One region of the Paenarthrobacter sp. RAF54_2 genome, then DNA from elsewhere that is predicted to be linked to it. Evidence: predicted binding sites of a transcription regulator. Region 1 holds the regulator's gene; the other holds the start of a gene.
What was found. The regulator LexA, encoded in region 1, represses DNA repair genes until DNA is damaged. The targets are predictions, from matches to a motif close to TCGAACANNTGTTCGA.
Positions count from the first base shown of each region.

Region 2: AB4Y87_RS20095 (LexA family protein) is a predicted target of LexA. The motif match lies at 1,746-1,761, and genes of this name have one in related genera.

Region 1 is NZ_JBFRDV010000019.1:78,903-82,316, forward strand. Features, by position in the region: gene AB4Y87_RS18775 (ATP-dependent DNA helicase) at 1-1,239, shown strand, start outside; gene lexA (transcriptional repressor LexA) at 1,249-1,992, opposite strand; gene AB4Y87_RS18785 (LysM peptidoglycan-binding domain-containing protein) at 2,348-2,707, shown strand; gene AB4Y87_RS18790 (histidinol-phosphate transaminase) at 2,785-3,414, shown strand, end outside.
Region 2 is NZ_JBFRDV010000022.1:63,043-66,456, reverse strand. Features, by position in the region: gene AB4Y87_RS20105 (ABC transporter substrate-binding protein) at 1-367, opposite strand, end outside; gene AB4Y87_RS20100 (ornithine cyclodeaminase) at 447-1,475, opposite strand; gene AB4Y87_RS20095 (LexA family protein) at 1,775-2,206, shown strand; gene AB4Y87_RS20090 (Y-family DNA polymerase) at 2,199-3,414, shown strand, end outside.

The DNA.
Region 1 (3,414 bases):
GTCACGGGGGCCGTCACGGGCCAGCTGTCCGTAGCAATGGTGCATGCTGCGGCTTCGAGCGCGCGTAAGCACACCGCCATTACCGTAGACGCCCTGAACGCGGCAGCCGACCGACTGGACATGGCCATTGCCGGAGTCCCCAACGGACTGCTGCCCAACGGGCTCAACGACGAACAACTGGACTGCCTGGACCAACTGCGTGATGCCACACGCGCTGCGTTGTCTGACTCGAAGACTGACTCTTCAAACGCGGTCGACGGCGGCCGGCAGCTTGCGCGCTCACGGCTCATGCTCATTCTGGAACTGTGCGAGCGGATGCTCGCAGCCAAGGAGAACCGCGAAGTGGTGTGGTTCTCCAGGAACAGCACCTTCGATCCCCAGCAGGGGTACTCCCCGCCGGATGAGACCGCTCCCGCACTGATCAACATCGCTCCGCTTAGCGTTGCCGGCCGGCTGCGGGAAGGCCTTTTCGCAGGGCACACAGTGGTGCTTACTTCTGCCACGCTCGCTATTGGATCCGCCTTTGAGCCTGCCGCCGGTGGCCTGGGGCTGATTGGAGAGGGTGCACCGAGCTGGACTGGGTTGGACGTCGGATCGCCTTTTGATTATCCGAAGCAGGGCGTCCTTTACGTGGCCAAGCACCTGCCCAAGCCCGGCAGGGGCACTTCTCCTGAAGCCCTCGATGAGCTAGAAGACCTCATCCGTGCATCCGGCGGGGGAGCACTGTGCCTGTTCTCCTCACGTCGGGCGGCCGAGGAAGCCGCAGAGGCGATGCGCCCACGTCTGGATGTGGACATCCTCTGCCAGGGCGAATCCACTATGGCAGCACTGGTGAAGCAGTTTGCCGATGAACCGGACACCTGCCTCTTCGGCACCATGTCCCTGTGGCAGGGCGTCGACGTCCCTGGCGGTTCATGCCGCCTTGTGGTGATTGACCGCATTCCGTTCCCCCGGCCCGATGATCCGCTGATGACTGCTCGCTCGCGGGCCGTTGCGCAATCTGGGGGCAACGGGTTCATGGCGGTGTCAGCTACGCACGCGGCAATTCGTCTGGCTCAGGGAGCAGGACGCCTCATCCGTTCTACCGGCGATAAAGGCGTGGTCGCCGTCCTGGACTCACGGCTATCCACCGAAAGGTACGGCGGGTTCCTGCGTGCCGCTTTGCCACCCTTCTGGGCAACGACGGATCGTAATGTTGTGCGCGGCGTCCTGGAACGCTTGAGCGGGAAGAAAACGTAGGCGAACGCCTTAGAGGGAGCGCAGGACCGAAACGACCTTGCCCATAATGGTGGCTTGGTCTCCCAGTATCGGTTCGTACTGCGTGTTCTGGGGGAGCAGCCACGTGTGGCCGTCCCGCTGGCGGAAGGTTTTTACCGTGGCTTCGTCATCCAGGAGTGCTGCCACGATGTCACCGTTGATGGCGTCATTCTGGCGCCGGACAACTACCCAGTCACCGTCACAAATTGCGGCGTCGATCATTGAGTCACCAGCGACCTTCAGCATGAACAGTTCGCCGTGGCCCACCAGTTGCCGGGGCAGGGGCAGGACGTCCTCAATAGTCTGGTCTGCGAGGATGGGGCCACCGGCCGCGATGCGTCCCACCAGGGGCACCATGGCGGTGTCGCTGGCACTGGCCAACTCCGTCACGGCGAGTCCACCTGCGCTACGCAGTGTGGTAGCTGCTTCGACTCCGGGAATTGTCCCGCCGTCAAGGGTCAAAGGCATGAGGACTTCCATGGCGCGGGGGCGCTTGGGATCTCTGCGCAGGTAGCCGAGCTTCTCCAACTGGGAGAGCTGATGGGTGACGCTGGACAGGCTCGCCAGACCAACGGTGTCACCAATTTCGCGCATGCTGGGCGGATAGCCGTTGTCATTGACGGACCGCTGGATAGTTTCCAGGATTTTCTTCTGCCGGACAGTCAGGCTTTTGGGACTCTTTTGAGGCTGCTGGCTCCGCAGGGGTACCCCGCCGCCGGTGGCTTTCGCTGCCATGTTCGCCAATGCCCTTCTGTTCCGCCCGGTCACGGTCTGAAGTGTGCCCGGGGATGTTGGATCTGAAAAAATGTCAGACCCTCCTGTTCCACTGAAACAGTGCCTGTTTCTTCACTCAAACCTAGGCCAGGCACAGGCGTTTATCAAACATTCGTTCTAGCGAGTCTCGACACCGTTCGTTGATAAGTGCTAAAAATGTCATAGCAAGGTTCGAATATGTGTTCTATAAAAGTTGAACCTGGCTCGGATGTTCGAAGAAAGTGTTCGAATATCCGAGGCGGGTCCAACGAACACAAGGAATTGGCAGCCGGCAACGGGCATCCGATGCAGGCAATCGCTCAGAAGGGCTCAGCTCATGTCCGCAATCTCTACGTTCCACGAATTCCGCAACACCCCGGCGCCTACGCGTCTCCGGCTTACCCGGCGCGGCAGGATCGTGTTCTTCGGCATCCCCGCCATGCTGCTGCTTGCCGCGCTGCTGAGCCTTGCCGGCTTCATCAACTCTCCGGCCAAGGCTTCGGATTCCCAGTCCCAACTGCAGCCGCCGGTGGCCGTCACGGTTACTGTCCAGCCCGGGCAGTCACTGTGGGGCATCGCCGGTGCGGCCGCGCCGGAGCGGGACCCGCGTGATGTCATCGCAGAAATCATCCAGTTGAACGATCTCCGCGGAGGACGCATCCAACCCGGCCAGCAACTGTTCGTTCCCGCCAATTGAGTAGCCAGACGGCCGTGAGTGGGCGTCCCTGGCGTCACAGTTACTCTGCAGTCGCACCGGCACCTTAAACTGTCTTGGTGAGTGACCAGCTTGAGCGACTTGACCGACTTCCCCTCCGGACCAACCTGCGTGGACTGAGCCCCTATGGCGCGCCGCAGCTTGATGTCCCCATTTTGCTCAACGTCAACGAGAACACCCATGGCGTGCCGGCCGATGTGCAAGCGGCCATTACCGAGGCCGTTGCGGCCGCGGCCATGGGCCTGAACCGATACCCTGACCGCGAGTTCACCGAACTTCGTGAATCCCTCGCCGATTACCTCGGTCACGGGCTTTCCGCGGACAACATCTGGGCGGCCAACGGCTCCAACGAGGTCCTGCAGCAGATTCTGCAGGCCTTCGGAGGTCCGGGGCGCAAGGCATTGGGCTTCCCTCCCACGTATTCCATGTACCCGCTGCTCGCCAGTGGCACGGACACTGAGTACGTCCGTGGAGTGCGAGCTGATGACTATGGCCTGGATGCGGCTTCCGCTGCTGCCCAGGTGAAGGAGACTGGCGCGAATATCGTGTTCCTGTGCTCTCCGAACAACCCCACGGGAACGGGTCTCGGCCTGGATGTGGTCGAAGCCGTGTATGAAGCCGGCGAGGCCAGCCAGGCTATCGTCATCGTGGATGAGGCCTACCACGAGTTCGCGCACGAGAACACGCCC
Region 2 (3,414 bases), on a different contig from region 1:
TGGCGTAGCCGGTGACCACTGCCGCAACATCGGGGTCTGAGGTCAGTTGCGTCACAGCAGACGAGACCGCATCCGACTTCTGGTCCCGTACGTCAAGGGCTTTGAGTTCAACCTTCCTGCCATCGATGCCGCCTTTGGCATTGATTTCGTCGACCGCGAGCCGTGCACCCTGTTCCATGAGCTTGCCATCGGCAGCAGCCACACCTGTGAGTGGGGCCAACAGACCGAGCGTGATGGCATCTTCGGATGTCCCGGAGTCACCACCTTCGCCGGTGGGAACGGTACAACTCACCATCGAAATGGCCATGAGCGCAGCTGCTGATAGAAGAAGGGAAGAACGTAAGTAGGGCTTGATTGAGGTGGGCATAGCGCTCCGTGGGAGATGGGGATTTTGGTCCGGGTTTGGGAGTCATAGCTGGAAGCATTTGGTGGACGGAGTTAGTCGCCTAACCAATCGGTGATAAGACACCGACAAGACCGAACAGGTCTTTGGGATCGTCGGGATTGGCAACGAGGTCGATGTCTTCAAAGAACTCGGAACCATCCACGGAGTCCCGCACATAACGCAGGGCTGCGAAGTCTTCCACAGCAAATCCGACGGAATCGAAGATAGTGATTTGATCTTCTGATGTGCGCCCGGGTGCGGCGCCAAGGAGGACCTTCCAGAATTCGGTAACGGCGAAATCGGCCGGCATCTGCTGGATTTCGCCTTCGATCCGCGTTTGGCTCTCGTACTCGACAAAGACGTCACCGATTTCCAGGATCAACGGATCCAGTTCCGTCTTTCCGGGGCAATCTCCACCGATGGCGTTGAGATGGACGCCAGGAGCAATGTGCTGAACGCTGAGGATCGTGGCCTGGGCCTTGTCTGCCGTGCACGTCGTGATGACATCGGCGCCGTGAACGGCTTCCAGAGCAGATGAAGCCATGTCTATTTCGAATCCAAGCGGAACCATGTTTCGGATGAACTTCTGCACTGCGGCCGGATCGGTGTCCCAAACCCGCAGCTTCGCAATGCCCAAAGCCGTTCTCATGGCCAGTGCCTGGAATTCAGCCTGGCTGCCGGTTCCAATCATGGCCATGACCCTGGAATCCGGTCGAGCCAGCGCCTTCGCAACCATGGCGGACGTGGCGGCGGTGCGCAGCGCGGTAAGGATCGTCATTTCGGCAAGGAACGTTGGATAGCCGTTCTGGACATCTGCGAGGACGCCGAATGCCGTGACGGTTTGGTAGCCGCGTGCAGGATTGGAAGGGTGCCCGTTCACATATTTGAATCCGTAAGTCTCATGATCGCTGGTGGGCATGAGTTCTATAACGCCATACGGGGTATGACTGGCTACCCGTGGCGTCTTATCGAACCGCGCCCATCGGCGGAAGTCTTCCTCCATGTAGCGGATCAGATCTTTGATGATCGTCTCCGGACCCTGGGATCTGACCCAGCTGATCATGTTGTGTACATCAACAAAGCGCGTCATCTGCGCTCCCTTCTTGTTGGTGCCGCTCGCGTCCTCGGGAACGGCTGATTCCATGATGCGTTACAAATGAACCAAAGTCACTAGTTTGGCAAGATTTGTTACATTTCTTTCAGAATCCGTGGGTCCGAGAACGGGTGTCGCGCTTCCTAGCCAACGACGGCATGGCCGGTCACCTCCAGCCGGCCGGTCACTCACCTCCCGGATCAACGGACACCCGCTGCAACTTGGTGGGGTGCTTACTATGTCGCAGCTCGGCAGTACACTGAACTATCGAACATATATTCGAATAAAGGTGTGTTGTGGGCGTGATAGTTGGCCCCCGTGTGATAGATGCGGGACTCTCTCTGGTGAAGGTGTTGCTGGCACCCGTTGCGGTGGCAGCGGGCTACCCCTCGCCAGCCCAGGACTACTTTGACGGGCGGATCGATCTAAACGAACACCTGATCAAGGACGTGACCAGCACCTTTATCGTCAGGGTCACCGGCCAGTCCATGGAGCAGGCCGGAATCAGCGACGGCGACGAGCTGATCGTCAACCGCGCACTGGAACCCAAGGACGGTTCCGTGGTCGTGGCTGTCCTTGATGGCGAGCTGACCATCAAGCGGCTGAGGATCACCGCTCACGGTGTCATCCTGCAGGCCGACAACCCGGACTTCCCCGATATCAAGGTTCCAGCGCTCTCGGACCTGACAATCTGGGGCGTCGCGACACGGTGTCTGCATTATGTCTAAGCCCGCGGTCATGCACCGCATGCAGGAGATAGCGCACGTGGACGTGAACTGCTTCTACGCCTCAGCCGAGCGTGTCTTTAATCCCGCGTTGGAGGGTAGACCCCTCGTTGTGCTCTCCAACAACGATGGCTGCGCAGTAACCCGCTCTCCGGAAGCCAAGAAGCTCGGCGTTCCCATGGGTGAGCCGTGGTTCAAGCTCAGGCCCCGGGCCAAGGAATGGGGACTGGTGGCCCTATCCAGCAACTACGAGTTGTACGGAGACATTAGCTCCCGCGTCATGGAACTCCTGGGCCGCTACTCAGCCTGGCTGGAGGTCTACTCCATCGATGAGGCCTTCCTTGGCGTCAAAGGCGAACCCGATGAGCTACTGGCCCTGGGCCGGGAGATGAAAGCCGCCTGCCGGCGCCATGTCGGCGTACCGGTCTGCGTTGGCATTGCGCCGACGAAAACCCTTGCGAAGCTGAGCAACAAATGGGCGAAGAACAACCCCGCGTTCAACGGTGTCTGCCGCTGGGAATCAGTCCCGGCCGAGCAGCGCGAAGCGCTGATGGCCAAGCTGTCCGTGATTGAAATCTGGGGCGTGGCCACCAGATTGACCAAGCGCCTGAACGCGATGGGCATCTTCTCCATCCTGGACCTGACCCGGGCAAACCCTGTCGCGATCCGAGACAAGTTCTCCATCGTCATGATGCGCACCGTCCTGGAACTGCAGGGAACACCCTGCATCCCGATGGAAGAGGAACGGATCGGGAGGGACCAGCTGATCTTCTCCCGGTCCTTCTCCACGCCCATCACCACTACTGCGGGGTTGCGGCAGGTCATGAGCGTGTACGCGCAAATGGCCTCCGCGCGGCTGGCCAAACACGACCTGCAAGCGAAAGTGTTGACGGCCTTCGCGGCGACGTCGCACTTCAACCCGAACGAAAAGTCCTTCCCCTCGGTCTGTTTGGTCCTGCCGATGCCGACCGCTGAGCCGGTGCTGCTGACCAGGGCAGCCCACGCGCTCCTCGCCCAGGTCCACGAGGGAGTGAAGTATGTCCGGGCCGGGATCATGGTCACCGACCTGCGACCGTCCGGGAACCAGAAACCCTTGGAACTGTTCGAGAACCCGCACGAAGAACGCGGCATCGGGACCCTGCTGGAGGACGTGGCCAAACGATACGGCCGTGGGTCCATCGGACTAGGCCATGCCGGGATCAAAGGCGGAC